Regions from separate parts of the Mesorhizobium sp. CNPSo 4671 genome, predicted to be linked through region 1. Evidence: riboswitches for the same ligand, from Rfam matches in the RefSeq annotation. Region 1 holds a riboswitch; the other holds the start of a gene.
What was found. Region 1 has a riboswitch for S-adenosylmethionine ahead of AC04SF_RS17860 (O-succinylhomoserine sulfhydrylase). Riboswitches for the same ligand answer to the same signal wherever they lie in the genome.

Region 1 (8,152 bases):
ATCACCGGATACCGAGCTTCATCGTCACGCTGGCCGGCATGCTGATCTTCCGCGGCATCTGTCAGGCGCTGCTGGGCGGCGGATCCTCGGTGGGGCCTCTTCCGGACGACTTCAAGGCACTGAGCTCCGGCTTCATCCCGGACGTGATCGGCCCCCTGACGCTGATCCCGCCGACGGTGAATGCCGCCGGCAAGACCATCTTGGGCAGCGGTCTGACGCTGCACATGACGACGGTGGTGCTCGGCGTGATCGCCGTGGTGGCCTATGCCTATTTCGGGCTTCGCACCCGGCGCAAGCGCGAGCGCCATGGCTATGAAGCCGAGCCCTTCCCCCTGTTCGTCGTCAAGACGCTGGTCGCCAGCGCCCTGGCGCTGTTCCTGGTCTATGAGTTCGCCAGTTACAGGGGCCTGCCGGTGGTGCTGCTCGTCATGGGCGTGCTGATCTCGCTGTTCGTCTTCGTCACCAAGCGCATGACCATCGGCCGCCGCATCTATGCGATGGGCGGCAACCCCAAGGCGGCGCAGCTGTCAGGCATCAACACCGAGCGGCTGACGCTGTGGGTGTTCATCAATATGGGCGTGCTGTCGGCGCTGGGCGGTCTGATCATCGCGGCGCGTCTCGGCCAGGCCGTGCCGGCTGCGGGTCTGGGCTCGGAGCTCGACGTCATCGCTGCCGTGTTCATCGGCGGCGCCTCGGCAATGGGCGGCGTCGGCCAGGTCATCGGCGCGGTGGTCGGCGGCTTCATCATGGGCGTGATGAACAACGGCATGTCGATCATGGGCGTCAATGTCGACTGGCAGCAGGTGGTCAAAGGCTTGGTGCTGCTCGGCGCCGTGATCTTCGACGTCTACAACAAGAACAAAGCCTGACAGGCTTAGGCGAGGCAAGTAGGAGGCATACGATCGCGGCGCTGCCGGCGAGTTGTCGGCATCAAGAAATCCCCCCAGGGGATCAAGCCCGCGAGCGCAATCCGGACGAAGAATTTCACCCGTGGCGCGGCTAGGTCCGAGCCGCGCAGGTTAAGGTTTGCCAAGAGGCAACCACACATGAGAGAGGACTGATCATGCTGATCTCGCAGATTCTCGACGACGCCGAGACCATCCGTGTCGTTGCCCGCAATGGCGGCAAGACCCGGATCATCAACGGCGCCCGCAGCGTCTACTCTCTGGCGATGGAGGCTGCCCGCACCGGCGTCGGCCTCGCCACCCTGATCGAACGCAAGGGGCTCGGCGAGACGATCGATCTCGATGCCGCCTACAAGAAGGGGCGGCTGTTGTCGCCGATCAATCACCCCGATCCTGCTCACCTGCACCTGACCGGCACCGGACTGACCCATCTCGGCTCGGCGGCGACGCGCGATTCCATGCACAAGAAGCTCAGCACCGATGGCGAGGAACAGCTCACCGATTCCATGAAGATGTTCCGCATGGGGCTGGAGGGCGGCAAGCCCGCCAAAGGCCAGATCGGCGTGCAGCCGGAATGGTTCTACAAGGGCAACGGCACGATGGCCGTGGCGCCGGGTGCCGCACTGCTGTCACCGGCCTTCGCCAAGGACGCCGGCGAGGAACCTGAAATCGCCGGCATCTATGTCATCGGCGATGACGGCGCCCCCTTCCGTGTCGGCTTCACCCTGTCGAATGAATTTTCCGACCATGTAACCGAGCGCGTGAACTATCTCTTCCTCGCCCATTCCAAGCTGCGCAACGCCTCGTTCGGCCCGGAGATCCTGATCGGCGACCTGCCCTCCGACATCCGCGGCACCTCGCGCATCGTGCGCGGCGGCAACACGCTGTGGGAGAAGCCGTTCCTGTCGGGCGAAGCAAACATGTCGCACACCATTGCCAATCTCGAACACCATCATTTCAAATATTCGGCGTTCCGCCAGCCGGGCGACGTGCATGTGCATATGTTCGGCACGGCGACGCTGTCCTTTGCCGACGGCGTCAAGACCGAGGCCGGCGATGTGTTCGAGATCGAGGCCGGGGATTTCGGCCTGCCGCTGCGCAACCCGCTCGAGATCGAAAAGCCGGTGAAGGTGGCGGTGAAGGCGCTGTGAGAGCGTGATCTCCTCCCTTGTGGGGGAGATGACCGGCAGGCCAGAGGGGGCGCTGTCCCGCCAGCGTCTCAAACGATAACTTTGACTGCCGGCTATTCTTGGCTACCGGCAGGGAGAGGTCGCGATCCTTCGCGCCATCTGCGCGCACAGCGCATTGGCGATGTCGATATCGAAGCCAACAACCTTGCCGTCCGAGGTGATGGTGTTGAACGGGGGATAGGCGCCCTCGGTGCCGATTTTCAATTTCTCGGCGGCCTGCGCCGATAGAGAGCCGGCAGCCATCGCCAACATGGCAGCGCCTGCCGTCGATAGGATCCATTTTGAAATCTGCATTTTCTTGTTCCCCTCGAGCGCCGCATCGCTGCGACCGACAAGCCAGCCAAGCATGATGCGCCAGCGCGGGCAAGTACGCGGTAAATCGGGGTTCAGCGCGCCGCGCGGAAATGCTTGGAGAGTTTCAGGCCCTGCGCCTGGTAGTTGGAGCCAAGATCGGTGCCGTAGAGCGCCTGCGGCCGCTTCAGCATGTGCTCGTAGACCAGCCGGCCGACGATCTGGCCATGGTCGAGGATGAACGGCACTTCGTGACTGCGCACTTCAAGCACCGCCCGGCTGCCGGTGCCGCCGGCCGCTGAATGGCCAAAGCCTGGATCAAAGAAGCCGGCGTAATGGACGCGGAATTCGCCGACCAACGGATCGAAAGGCGTCATCTCGGCGGCATAAAGCGGCGGCACATGCACCGCTTCCTGGCTGACCAAGATGTAGAATTCGTCGGGATCCAGCACCAGTTCGCCGGCGCCGCTCTTGTGGATCGGCTCCCAGAAATCGACGACATCCTGCGCCGCGCGCTTGTCGACATCGACAAGGCCTGTGTGATGCTTGCCGCGATAGCCGACCAGCCCGTCGCTGTCGCCATTGAGATCGATCGACAGCGCGATGCCGCCGCCCGAAATATTCGGCGGTTCGGTGGCGACCAGCATCTGCGCGCGATGCAATTCATGCAATTCGGCTTCCGAGAGAAGCGCGTTGCCGGTGCGGAAGCGGATCTGCGACAGGCGCGAACCGGTGCGCACGACGATCGGGAAGGTGCGCGGGCTGACTTCCAGGTAGAGCGGACCGTTGTAGCCGGCAGCGATCTTGTCGAACTCGTGGCCACGGTCGGTCATGACACGGGTGAAGATGTCGAGCCGTCCGGTCGAGCTCTTCGGATTGGCGGAGGCGGAGATCTCGGCCGGCAATGCCAGGCTTTCGAGCAGCGGCACTATATAGACGCAGCCGGTCTCCAGCACCGCGCCTTCGGCCAGATTGATCTCGTGCAGCTTCAGCCTGTCGAGCTTTTCCGAAACCTTGTGGTTGGGACCCGGCAGGAAGGAGGCGCGCACCCGCCAGGCCTTGTCGCCGAGCCTGAGGTCGAGGCTGGCCGGCTGGATCTGGTCGGCATCGAGCGCGCGCGGCGACTTCAGCGCACCGGACTGGAACAGCGCCGCAATGTCCTGATCGGGAAGAATGCCTGTCTGCCGCAAGGCTTCGCTCCTAGAGGGCAGGCTTTTGGCGAAACCTGCTTGGTACAAACCTCTTAATGAAGCCGGCAATTGACGCAAGCGTGGTACGGGTCTAAAGGGTCGTTATCCCGTGGTGATTTGGCCGGTCGGCTTGCAGCCACGTTAAACAAGTCGCTAAAGGACCGTTGGCCGCGAGGCCGTATGGACCGGTTGCGACTTTCGCGGCCGGTTTTTTTGTGTCTGGAACAAGAGCGATGAGCAGCAAGAAGCGCAACTGGAAGCCTCAGACAGCCCTCGTGCACAGCGGAACCCTGCGTTCCGGCTTCGGCGAGACCTCCGAGGCGATGTACCTGACCCAGGGCTATGTCTATCAGACAGCCCAGGCCGCCGAAGCCCGTTTCAAAGGCGAGGAACCCGGTTTCATCTATTCGCGCTACGCCAATCCGACCGTCGACATGTTCGAAAAGCGGATGTGCGCGCTGGAAGGCGCCGAGGACGCACGCGCCACGGCATCGGGCATGGCGGCGGTAACGGCGGCGCTTCTGTGCAGCGTCAAGGCCGGTGACCACATCGTGGCGGCGCGCGCGCTGTTCGGCTCCTGCCGCTGGGTGGTCGAAACGCTGGCGCCTCGCTACGGCATCGAGGCGACGTTGGTCGACGGCACCGACATCGCCAACTGGGAAAAGGCAGTCAGGCCAAACACCAAGCTGTTCTTCCTGGAAAGCCCGACCAACCCGACATTGGAAGTGGTCGACATTGCCGCTGTCGCTTCGCTGGCCAACTCGATCGGCGCACGGCTTGTGGTCGACAATGTCTTTGCCACGCCTTTGCAGCAGAAGCCGTTGCAGCTTGGCGCGCATATCGTCGTCTATTCGGCGACCAAGCACATCGATGGCCAGGGCCGCTGTCTCGGCGGTGTCATCCTCTCCGACAAGAAGTGGATCGACGAGAACCTGCACGACTATTTCCGCCACACCGGCCCCAGCCTGTCGCCCTTCAATGCCTGGACGCTGCTGAAGGGCCTGGAGACGCTGCCGCTGCGCGTGCGCCAGCAGACGGAGAGCGCCGGCAAGATCGCCGATTTCCTCGCCGAGCAGCCGCAGATCGCCCGCGTCATCTATCCCGGCCGAGCCGACCATCCGCAGGCCGATATCGTCAAGAAGCAGATGTCGGGCGGCTCGACGCTGATCTGCCTCGACGTCAAGGGCGGCAAGCAGGCGGCCTTCGCGCTGCAGAACGCGCTCGACATCGTGCTGATCTCCAACAACCTTGGCGACGCCAAGAGCTTGATCACCCATCCGGCGACGACGACGCACAAGAATTTGAGCGACGAGGCACGCGCCGAACTCGGCATCGGACCAGGCACGCTCAGGCTGTCGGTCGGCCTGGAGGATACCGACGATCTGCTGGAGGATATCGCGCAGGCGCTGAAGGCCGCCAAGTAAGAGCGTCCAGGTCGCGTCGCTGAGCCGCCAAGATCAGGCGCGCGACGGCGTCTCTTCCAGTTCGGCCGCCTTGGTTCCGATGGTCATCGCATTGCCGCGCCAGTCGACGGCCCCGCCCAGCCAGCCGCGTGCCCACATCGCCGGCAGGATCAGGTCGCGCGCCACGATTGCCGCGACCGAGCGCGGCGACAGGTGCCAGCCCTTGGACCAGGCCAGGGCACATTCCGGAAGGTAGAAGGCCGCCAGCACGCCAATGGCCATCAGCGGCAGGCTGAAGCCGGCGCCGGCAGCCGCAACCAGCGCAAGCGCCAGCGGCACCACCGCGCCGGTCAGGATCTCGGGCGCGAAGAACAGCGGGAAGGTGACGCGGCGCAACCTCGCCCAGCGGGCCTGGCGCGACCAGATCTCGCCAAGCCTGCGCCGGCCGAGCGGCTGCTCGAAGGGTGCGGCGACGAGATTGACGCGCAGGCCAAGGCTGTTCACCAGCTTGGTCGCGGCGGCGTCCTCGGCGATTTCGGCGGCCAGCGCTCGAATGCCGCCATTGGCATCCAGCATCGGCTTGTTCCACAACATGCTCTTACCCTGGGCAAAGCCAAGGCCGAGCGCCTCGCCGGCATACTGCCAGCGCGCCTGCAGCGTGTTGAGGAAGGCGCATTCGACCTCGGCCCAGAAGCCCTGCGGCCGTGAGCCGATCGGCGTCGAGCAGACAAGGCCGGTATCCGTCCGCCACGCCGCCATCAGATGCTGGATGTAGTCTCTCGGCATCAGCACGTTGGAGTCGGCCAGGACGACCCAGTTGTGCCGCGCGGCTTCCCAGCCCTTGACGCAATTGTTGAGCTTGGGATTGGCGCTGACGCGGTCGTCACCGATCAACAGCCGGGTCGGCACCTTTGGGAAGCGGGCGATGGCCTGTCTGATCAGACTGACCACCGGATCGTCGGCATGGGCGACGCAGAAGATCAGCTCGTAGCGCGGCCAGTCGAGCGAGAAGGCGCGCTCCAGTGTCTCATGCGTGAACGGTTCGACGCCGCGCGACGGGATGACAATCGACACCGGCGGCGATTTGCCGGCTGGCCGTGCGATGGTAGTGCGCTGTTTCAGTTGTGAAGCGGCGAGCAGGATACTGGCGGCGTTTGAAAGGATAAGAGCAGTCGAAAGCGAGGCGGCTATAAGAGTGAGTTCCATCGAGATCTGGTCACTCCAGAAAAGACAGCCAGCATCGTGGCCGTTTTCAACAGTTCGACAGAGCGCCGAGTCGCTCGGTTGGTGCACACCATCATTGTCATGTGTCACTTAAATGACATTCTTTGCCGGCACCTGCGTTTCAAGACGAGGCGCGACAAGACGCGCATGTTGACCTGCTCGCCGGGAGCGCCGAAAGGTTCTGTTTGTTGAGCATGATCTCTGGACGAACGGAAACCCGTTTGCCCGAGAAAACCGGTTCCCACTTTTCGGGATCATGCTTGAGATTGTTTTGGAGCCGCTTATGTACCGCGCCGTCACGCGCAACATCGAAGTGCAGGTCAGGCCGTTCTACCTCGAGGACCGCTCGGATCCTTCCGAGAACCGCTATGTCTGGGGCTATCAGATAACGATCGACAACCAGTCGGACGAATTCGTGCAGCTTCTGTCGCGCTATTGGCACATCACCGACGGTGCCGGCCGGGTCGAGGAAGTGCGCGGCCCGGGCGTCGTCGGCGACCAGCCCGAGCTCAATCCCGGCGACAGCTATCAATATACGTCCGGCTGCCCGCTCTCGACCCCGTCAGGGATCATGGTCGGGCACTACACGATGCGCAACAAGCGCGGCGAGACTTTTGATATCGCCATCCCGGCGTTTTCGCTGGATCTGCCGGGGACGCGGCGCACGGTGAATTAGCGTCTTCGTCACTATACGGGGAGAAATGCCCGGCAGGGCAACGAGGGGCGGCGTCGAGCCTTCCTGAGATATCGTCGAGGACGGGGTTTGCGCACGGCTATTCGCCGAAGTTAGCGCCGCCCCTCATCCGCCCTTCGGCCACCTTCTCCCCGTGAAACGGGGAGAAGGAAGGACTTTACTGCGCCGCGAATTCCGCCGGGTCGAAATCGTACTGTTTCGAGCAGAATTCGCAAGCGACGTGGATGCCGCCATCCTCGGTCGAGTCCTTGATCTCCTGCGCGGAAAAACCCTCGAGGATGCCGCGGATCTTGTCCCTGGAGCATGAGCACTGGTCGGCGACCGGGGCGCCACCAAAGACGCGCACGCCATGCTCGTGGAACAGGCGATAGAGCAGCCGTTCGGCACCGATCGTCGGATCGATCAGTTCGGTCGGCTCGATGGTGCCGAGCAGCGCCACCAGTTCCTGCCAGGAATTGTCTGCCGGTTCATGCGTCACGTCGCGCGGATCGCCGTCGCCGCCCGAAATGTCGGGCACGCGCATGCGCTCGGGTGACTGCGGCAGGAACTGCGCCAAAATGCCGCCCGCGCGCCACTGCTCACGCGCGCCGCCGACGCCGGGCGTCAAAAGCTTGGCCACCGAGAGCCTGACATCCGTCGGGATCTGCTCCGACTGGCGGAAATAAGTGCGCGCAGCGTCCTCCAGCGTTTCGCCGTCAAGCTGAACGATGCCCTGATAGCGCTGGGTGTGGGCGCCTTGGTCGATGGTCAGCGCCAGCACGCCGCTGCCAAGCAGCGTCTGCTGGGATGTTTCGCCTGCCGCGACGAGCGCCTCGAGCCGATCCGCATCGAAGCGCGCATAGGCACGCAGCGCCGACGGCGTCGAAAAATCCGCCACCAGCATGTCGACCGGCCCGTCGGTGCGGGTCTGCAGGATGAACTTGCCCTCGAATTTGAGCGAGGTGCCGAGCAGCACCGTCAGCACACAGGCTTCCGCCAGCAGGCGGGCGACCGGCTCGGGGTAGTCGTGGCGGCCAAGGATGGCGTCGAGCATCGGTCCGAGTTGCACGGTGCGGCCGCGCACGTCGAGCGGGCCGACCTCGAACGGCACGACATGGTCGTCGCCGGCATAGCCGAACTCGCCGAGTTTGGGGTGATGTTCAGTCACTTGATGCGTTTCCAACATGACAAAGCTCCAGGGCGCGGCCATGCCGCCCCCTGGGGTGCATGCGTCCAAACGCGCTTGATTTGCGTGATGCGGCGCAGATAGGCATCG
Region 2 (8,152 bases), on a different contig from region 1:
CGCGGCACCGCCAAGCAGCCACACCGCATGGATGACAACGATCATTCCCGCCAGAATCGTCAGCTTCAGCCATAGGCCGAGCTCGACACCGCCCTGGTTAGACGAGGCGCCGGCAAACACGGCGGCGATCGCCACATAGGCTTTGGGGTTGGCGACCGCCAGCAGAAACCCGGCCAGCCAGGTCGGGCGCGAAGCCTCGGCCGTGCGTGCCGCCAGCGGCGGCGCCGTGGCGATCTTGAAAGCGAGATAGAGAATGTAGGCGGCGGACGCGACAACAAGCACCGGCGCCAACCTCGGCATCGACCCGAGTACTGCCATGATCCCGGTCGCCACGACCAGCAAGACGGCGGTCGTGCCAACAACGATCCCCAAGGTGTAGCGCAGCGAATCGCGCAGGCCGAAGGCGGCGCCGACAGCGGTGACGCTTATCGTTGCCGGACCTGGACTGCCCATGACCACAGTGGCGGCCAGTACCAGCGCCAGCAGCGGTCTCCAAAGCTGCGGCTGCGAAAGAAGCGGCTCCGTCATTGCACCCTCTGCCTTGCCACGAGCGAAGGACGCTATGGCAAGACAGGAGCGTGGTCTTGGACGTTCGTGCGTAGAATGGGGCCGAAGCCTCAGTTGCTCGCCCGATCGAGCTCTGCCATGTCGTCGGCGGTCAGTTTCAACGAAGCCGACTTGATCAGGCTGTCCATCTGCTCAGGCTTGGTGGCGCTGGCGATCGGCGCGGTGACACCCGGCCGCGCGATAACCCAGGCAAGCGCCACTTCCGCCTGCTTGGCCGAATGCCTGGCCGACACCGCGTCGAGCGCTGCCAGGATGCGCATGCCGCGCGCGTTGAGATAGTCCTTCACCCCGCCGCCGCGCTCGCTTTGGCCAAGATCGGCTTCGCTGCGGTATTTGCCACTCAGGAAACCCTTGGCCAGGCTGAAATAGGTGATGACGCCGATATCCTCGGCCACGCAGAGATCGCGCAACGGCCCATCGAAGGACGAGCGGTCGTAGAGATTGTATTCCGGCTGCAGCACCTCATAACGCGGCAGGCTGCGCAGGCTCGCCACATCGAGTGCGGCGCGCAACTGGCCCGCGTCGAGGTTCGAGCAGCCGACATGGCGGACCTTGCCCTTGGCGAGCAGTTTTTCGTAGGCGCCGAGGGTTTCCTCGTAGGGCGTGGTCGGATCCGGCCAGTGCGACAGATAGAGGTCGATGACATCGGTCTGCAGCCGTTTCAGCGAGGCATCGACGGCCTTTTCGATATAGGCGGCGGACAGGTCCTTGTGCCCCTGCCCCATATCCGAGCCGACCTTGGTGATCACCACGACCTTGTCGCGGTTGCCACGGTCCTTCATCCAGCTGCCGATGATGGTTTCCGATTCGCCGCCCTTGTTGCCCGGCACCCAGCGCGAATAGGCGTCGGCCGTATCGATGGCGTTGAGACCGCCGCCGACGAAGCGGTCGAGCAGGTCGAAAGAAGTCTTCTCATCGGCGGTCCAGCCGAAAACGTTGCCGCCCAGAACCAGCGGCGCGATGGAAAGGTCGGTGCGACCGAGACGGCGTTTCTGCAAGACGGATCTCCGTGATGATTTCGACCGGGCGGAAGCCGCCCGCTGGTTGGGTTCGGGGCCTAAGCTAGGTCTTGCCTCGCCGAGGTCAAAGGCCTGGCCGCGTTTTTCCGCAGAGCCAGCGCTTCACAAAGGCGCTATCCCCCGTGCCACTTCTTCCAGCCAATGGTCGCGGATGCCTAGCGCCTCCAGATGCTTCAGCGTGCTGAGAACGTAATCCTCGTTGCCGCCGGATTGGCCGACCGCGCCGCGCACCACCGCCGCCGCATGCGCGGCGTCCAGCCCGCCGGCATATTGCTCATGCTTGCGGTCGACGATGTAGGCCACCGCTTCGACCGTTCCGCCGCCGTCGAGGCGGACCTTGAGCGTGCGCTCGAGATAGACTGATGTGACGAGTTCGCGCTCGCGCAGATAGGCGATGACCTCGTCGCGCAATTCGCCGGGCACACGGAAAGCCAGGCCGACACAGGAGCCGCCATGGTCGAGGCCGAGCACCAGTCCGGGCCGCTGGCGCGTGCCGCGGTGCACGAAGGAATAGACGCAGAGCGAGCGGCGGTAGCCGTGCAAATGGGCGCGCCGCGTCTCAACATGCGCGAAACCCGGCCGCCAGATCAGCGAGCCATAGCCAAACACCCAAAAATCGCCCATATCGCCGCGCCTGATTGCAAAAAGAATGGCACCACCGCACCGGAACCGGTGTTTTTTCCGTCCGTCCCCGGCTACCTATTCGCCAATGTCTACTTGGTTGTCGGAATCGAAGGTCCGTCCACCAACATCCATGCGTTAATGAGAGCCAAAGCATGACGTCAAGTGACGAACGCCAACCAAAGTCCCGCCGCGGCCTGTTCTGGCTTGTGGCGTCCATAGTTGTGCTGTTCGCCATTTACAGCGGTGGCTGGTTCTACCTGTCCAACAGGGTCAGGGCTGAAGCCGACAAGGTGGTCGCCACGCTCAACAAGGATGGCGTCCAGGCCGGCTGCGCCAATCTCCAGGTCAGCGGCTATCCCTTGAGCTTCACCGTCTCCTGCGACAACCTCGCCTACGAGGACGATGCCAGGAACATCGCGGCCTCGGCCGGCTCCTTCAATGCCGTCGCCCAGATCATCCAGCCTTTGTCGCCGGTCGCCGATCTGCGCGGCCCGCTCAGGACCTCCGTCCCCGGCATGGTGCCGCTGTGGATCGACTGGGACAATCTGCAGGCCAAGGTCAAACTGTCATGGCCGCTGCCGCAGCGCATCGCACTGCAGGCGGAAGGGCTGTCCGGGCAGACCGATCCGGCCGACGACACCGATCCGGTGGAACTGTTCAGCGCCGGCAGGGCCGCCGGCCAGCTGCAGCCCAATGGTCAGGACGTCGACTATATCGGCAGCTTTACCGATCTGGAGATCGACCCGGATGCGATCGGCGGGCGCGTGCTGCCGGCGCTCGATGCCAGCGGCGACGCCACGCTGAAGAATGGTGTCGCGCTGATTGGAACGCAGGTGAAGAGCCTGCGCGGCCAGAAGGTCGAGATTCGCAACCTCGATCTGTCCTCCGGCACGGCACGGGTCACCGTTTCCGGACCGCTGTCGGTGGACGCTGAGGGTCTGGTCGACGCCGATCTGATGATCCGGATCAAGGATCCCAAGGCCGTGGCAACCATCCTTGCCGGAGCCATACCCGAGCAGAAGAATGCGATCGAGCAGGGCTTTGCCGCGCTGGCTATGCTCGGCAGCGAACCGTCGATGCCGCTGAAAGTCATCAAAGGCAAGGCCTCGCTCGGCTTCATCCCACTCGGCAAGATCAAGCCGGTGCAATAACCGGCCATGGCAAAACCCCCGAAGCTCCTCAGCGTCGGCGCGCTGACGCTGGACACCATCCTACGTGTCGAGACGCTGCCCACGCATCAGGGAAAGTTCATCGCCGCCGATGGCGTGCAGATCGCTTCCGGCATGGCGACGAGCGCCGCTTGCGCCGCGCATCGCCTGGGCGCCGACGTGTCGCTATGGGCGAGCGCCGGCGACGATGCGGTCGGCGATCAGTTGGTCGCCGGAATCGAGGCCGAGGGTGTCAACTGCAGCTATGTCCGCCACGTCAGCGGCGCGCGCTCGGCATTGGCCTCGATCCTGATCGACGCCCATGGCGAGCGCATCATCGTGCCTTTCTACGACAGGCTGGCCCAGACCGATCCCGAGGCTTTGCCTTTCGCAGACATCACGGCATTCGATGCCGTGCTGGTCGACTTGCGCTGGCCGGGTGCAGCGACACTTGCCCTCAAGGCGGCGCACGCCGCCAACCGGCCGGCGATCCTCGATGCCGATACCGCGCCGCTGGCGGTGCTGGAGCAGCTGCTGCCGCTGGCCTCGCACATCGTCGCCTCCGAGCCGGCGGTGCGTATCATATGCGGCCATGCGCTGGATCTTGAGACCGCCTGCACCGACATGGCCTCCCGCACCGATGCCTTCGTCGCGATCACCGGCGGCGCGGCGGGCACCTGGTGGTTCGATCGGGAAGCGGGATCATCCCGTCATGTCGCGGCGCCAAAGATCAAGGCGGTCGACACGCTCGCCGCAGGTGACGTCTTTCACGGCGCTTTTGCCGTCGGGCTGGCCGAAGCCATGCCGGTCGAGCAGGCCTTGCGCTTTGCCAGTGCCGCCGCCGCGCTCAAATGCCAACGCTTCGGCGGCAGGCTCGGCGCGCCGGACCGGGCCGAGACGCTGGCGATGGTCGCGGCAACCTGGCCCGAAACAGCCTAGTTCTTCGACGGGTGCTCGACCGCCTGACGGCCGAAATCGGGCACATCGATGTCCTGGCCGGCCTCGATGATCGAGCGGCGCACGGCGCGGGTGCGGGTGAACAGGTCGAACAGCTTGTCGCCGTCACCCCAGCGGATCGCCCGCTGCAGGAAGGCTAGATCTTCCGAAAACCGCGCCAGCATCTCGAGGATAGCGTCCTTGTTGTGCAGGCAGACATCCCGCCACATCGTCGGGTCGGAGGCGGCCAAACGCGTGAAGTCGCGAAAGCCGGAGGCGGAATATTTGATGACTTCCGTCTTGGTCACCGATTCCAGATCGTCGGCGGTGCCGACGATGTTGTAGGCGATGATGTGCGGCAGATGCGAGACGATGGCCAGCGTCATGTCGTGATGCTGCGGATCCATCGTGTCGATGTTGGCGCCACAGCCGCGCCAGAATTCCGACAGCCGCTCGAGCGCATCCGGATCGGTGTCTGGCAGCGGCGTGAAGATGCACCAGCGATTGTCGAACAGATCGGCAAAACCGGCATCCGGTCCGGATTTTTCCGTGCCCGCCAGCGGATGGCCGGGAATGAAATGGACGCCGTCAGGCACGTGCGGCTGCATCTGCGCGATGACGGAGGCCTTGGTCGAGCCGACATCGGTGAGGATCGCCCCCTTCTTCAGCGCCGGCGCGATTTCCTCAGCCACCGCGCCGGACGAGCCGACCGGCACCGAGACGATGACAAGATCGGCATCGCGGACCGCTTCCTTCGCGTCGGTCGTGTAGGAATCGCCCAGTCCAAGCTGCTGCGCCCGCTTCAGCGTCGCGGCGCCGCGGGTGGAGATGGCGACGTGACCGGCCAGGCCTTCGCGCCGGATGACACGGGCCAGCGACGAGCCGATCAGGCCGATGCCGACCAGCGCGATCTTTTCAAACATCGGTGATGTCATGGTGTGCAGCTTTCGGGCGTTCTAACTTTTCAGGAATGTCGTGAGCGCGGCGACAACGCCGCGATTGGCCTCTTCGGTGCCGACTGTCATGCGCAGCGCGTTGGGAAAGCCATAGCCGGAAACGCGCCGCAATATGTAGCCCCGCGCGGTCAGATAGTCGTCCGCTGCAGCCGCCGAATGCTTCTGATCGTCGGGAAAATGAATGAGCAGGAAATTGCCGACGCTGGGCGTCACCCGCAGCCCGAGCCCGGTCATTTGTTCGCTCAGCCAGGCGAGCCAGGTCTCGTTATGCGCCACGCTGCGCTCGACATGGGCGCGGTCGCGGATCGCGGCGATACCAGCCTCGATCGCCGTCGCATTGACGTTGAAGGGACCGCGCACGCGGTTGATGGCGTCGACAATGTGCATCGGGCCATACATCCAGCCGATCCGCGCTCCACCGAGGCCGATCTTGGAGAAGGTGCGCGTCATCACCACGTTCTCGGCGCCGCCGACCAGCTCGATGCCGGCCTCATAATCGTTGCGGCGGACATATTCGGCATAGGCCGCGTCGAGCACCAGCAGCACATGCCTGGGCAGGCCGGCATGCAGACGGCGCACTTCCTGGAACGGCACATAGGTGCCGGTCGGGTTGTTGGGGTTGGCCAGAAACACGATTTTCGTGCGCGGCGTGACGGCGGCCAGAATCGCATCGATATCGGCGCGCTCCTCGGTCTCCTTGACCGCGATCGGCGCCGCACCGGCCGACTGAATGTAGATCTTGTAGACCATGAAGGCGTGTTCGGTGAAAATGGCCTCGTCGCCGGGCGCCAGATAGGTCTGCGCCAAAAGGCCGAGGATCTCGTCGGATCCGTTGGAGCAGATGATGTTCTGCGCGTTGAGGCCATGCACCTCGGCGATCGCCTCGCGCAGCCGCCTGGCGGTGCCGTCGGGATAGATATCGAGCCTGGCGGCAACCTCACGCGCGGCCTCGATCGACTTCGGTGACGGGCCGAGCGGATTCTCGTTTGACGAGAGCTTGTAGACCTTAGCGACACCGGCGGGTGCGGCGCTCTTGCCCGGCACATAGGCGTCTATCTCCATGATGCCCGCGCGCGGGGTTGGACGTGCCTGATCCGGTGTCTGCGTCATGTCGTAAAAATCCGTCGAGAACGCCTCATCCGAGGCCGCAGCGGAAATACAAGCCATGGCCGGCAATGTCGAGAGGTGGCAGTGGGGTCAGCAGCCGGCCCGGATGCCGGTCCAGACAGCCGGCATTGACGGCAGGGCAAGCGAGTTCTAGAAGGACAGCAACAGTTCCGTGGTGATTTGGCCGGTCGGCTTGCAGCCACGTTAAACAATTCGCTAAAGGGCCGTTTGCGTGACGTAACCGGCTTTGCGAATGGCAATGCCGGTTTTTTATTGTCCGCGGCCGGCCGGACGGAAGCATCAGCGGCGACTTTTCGCCTGATGTGATGCAGCAAGTGAGACGAGAATGGCCGCTCTGCGCGCAGGAAAGACCAACAACGAGGCCGACCAGCCGTCGAGCCCGGTGTTGCGCTTCGGGGCGGACAAGCCGCTCAAGCTCGACGCCGGCACGCTTTTGTCGCCGTTCCAGATCGCCTACCAGACCTATGGCACGCTGAACGATGCCCGCTCCAATGCCATCCTCGTCTGCCATGCGCTGACCGGCGACCAGCATGTCGCCAGCACCAATCCGGTAACCGGCAAGCCGGGTTGGTGGGAGGTGCTGATCGGCCCCGGCAGGATCATCGACACCAACCGTTTCTTCGTTATTTGCTCCAACGTCATCGGCGGCTGTCTGGGCTCCACCGGCCCGGCCTCGACCAACCCCGCCACCGGCAAACCCTATGGGCTCGACCTGCCGGTCATCACCATCCGCGATATGGTGCGCGCGCAGCAGATGCTGATCGACCATTTCGGCATCGAGAAACTGTTCTGCGTGCTCGGCGGCTCGATGGGCGGCATGCAGGTGCTGGAATGGGCGTCGAGCTACCCCGAACGCGTCTTTTCGGCGCTGCCGATCGCCACCGGCGCGCGTCACTCCTCGCAGAACATCGCCTTCCACGAGGTCGGCCGGCAGGCGGTCATGGCCGATCCAGACTGGCATGGCGGCAAATATTTCGAGCACGGCAAGCGCCCGGAAAAGGGCCTGGCGGTGGCGCGCATGGCTGCCCACATCACCTATCTCTCGGAAGCCGCCCTGCACCGCAAATTCGGCCGCAATCTGCAGGATCGCGACCACCTGACGTTCGGCTTCGATGCCGACTTCCAGATCGAAAGCTATCTGCGCCACCAGGGCATGACCTTCGTCGACCGCTTCGACGCCAATTCCTACCTCTACATGACGCGGTCCATGGACTATTTCGACATTGCCGCTGACCATGGCGGCAGGCTGGCGGATGCCTTTGCCGGAACCAAGACCCGCTTCTGCCTGGTGTCGTTCACATCGGACTGGCTGTTTCCGACGGAAGAAAGCCGCTCCATTGTGCACGCGCTCAACGCCGCCGGTGCCTCGGTGTCCTTCGTCGAGATCGAGACCGATCGCGGCCACGATGCCTTCCTGCTCGACGAGCCGGAACTGTTCGCCGCCATCAACGGCTTCATCGGCTCAGCGGCACGGGCAAGAGGACTCGCATCATGAGTGTGAACGGCAGCCAGCGCGTCGACCTCGAGGTCGTCGCCAACCTCATCCCGCCGCAGTCCCGCGTGCTCGACGTCGGCTCGGGCGACGGCTCGCTGCTTGAATTGCTGCAGGACACCAAGCAGGTCGACGGCCGCGGGCTTGAACTGTCGCAGCGCGGCGTCAACGAATGCGTGGCGCGCGGCCTCTCCGTCATCCAGGGCGATGCCGACAAGGATCTCGAATTCTATCCCGACAAGGGTTTTGACTTCGTCGTCCTGTCGCAGACCTTGCAGGCGA

Region 2: it holds a riboswitch for S-adenosylmethionine, as region 1 does, so the genes downstream of both, metX (homoserine O-acetyltransferase MetX) here and AC04SF_RS17860 (O-succinylhomoserine sulfhydrylase) in region 1, are expected to answer to the same signal.

What each region holds. Positions count from the first base shown of each region.
Region 1 covers NZ_JBWLUW010000005.1:402,370-410,521, reverse strand. The annotation lists gene mmsB (multiple monosaccharide ABC transporter permease) at 1-869, shown strand, start outside; gene araD1 (AraD1 family protein) at 1,064-2,056, shown strand; partial or broken gene AC04SF_RS17870 (transporter substrate-binding domain-containing protein) at 2,192-2,389, opposite strand; gene AC04SF_RS17865 (2'-deoxycytidine 5'-triphosphate deaminase) at 2,482-3,576, opposite strand; SAM riboswitch at 3,676-3,753, shown strand; gene AC04SF_RS17860 (O-succinylhomoserine sulfhydrylase) at 3,810-5,000, shown strand; gene AC04SF_RS17855 (ceramide glucosyltransferase) at 5,034-6,185, opposite strand; gene apaG (Co2+/Mg2+ efflux protein ApaG) at 6,487-6,879, shown strand; gene AC04SF_RS17845 (Hsp33 family molecular chaperone) at 7,055-8,086, opposite strand.
Region 2 covers NZ_JBWLUW010000020.1:50,888-59,039, reverse strand. The annotation lists gene AC04SF_RS33570 (LysE family translocator) at 1-528, opposite strand, end outside; gene AC04SF_RS33565 (aldo/keto reductase) at 618-1,565, opposite strand; gene AC04SF_RS33560 (gamma-glutamylcyclotransferase) at 1,689-2,210, opposite strand; gene AC04SF_RS33555 (DUF2125 domain-containing protein) at 2,363-3,361, shown strand; gene AC04SF_RS33550 (sugar kinase) at 3,368-4,297, shown strand; gene AC04SF_RS33545 (prephenate/arogenate dehydrogenase family protein) at 4,294-5,229, opposite strand; gene hisC (histidinol-phosphate transaminase) at 5,251-6,360, opposite strand; SAM riboswitch at 6,520-6,597, shown strand; gene metX (homoserine O-acetyltransferase MetX) at 6,704-7,873, shown strand; gene metW (methionine biosynthesis protein MetW) at 7,870-8,152, shown strand, end outside.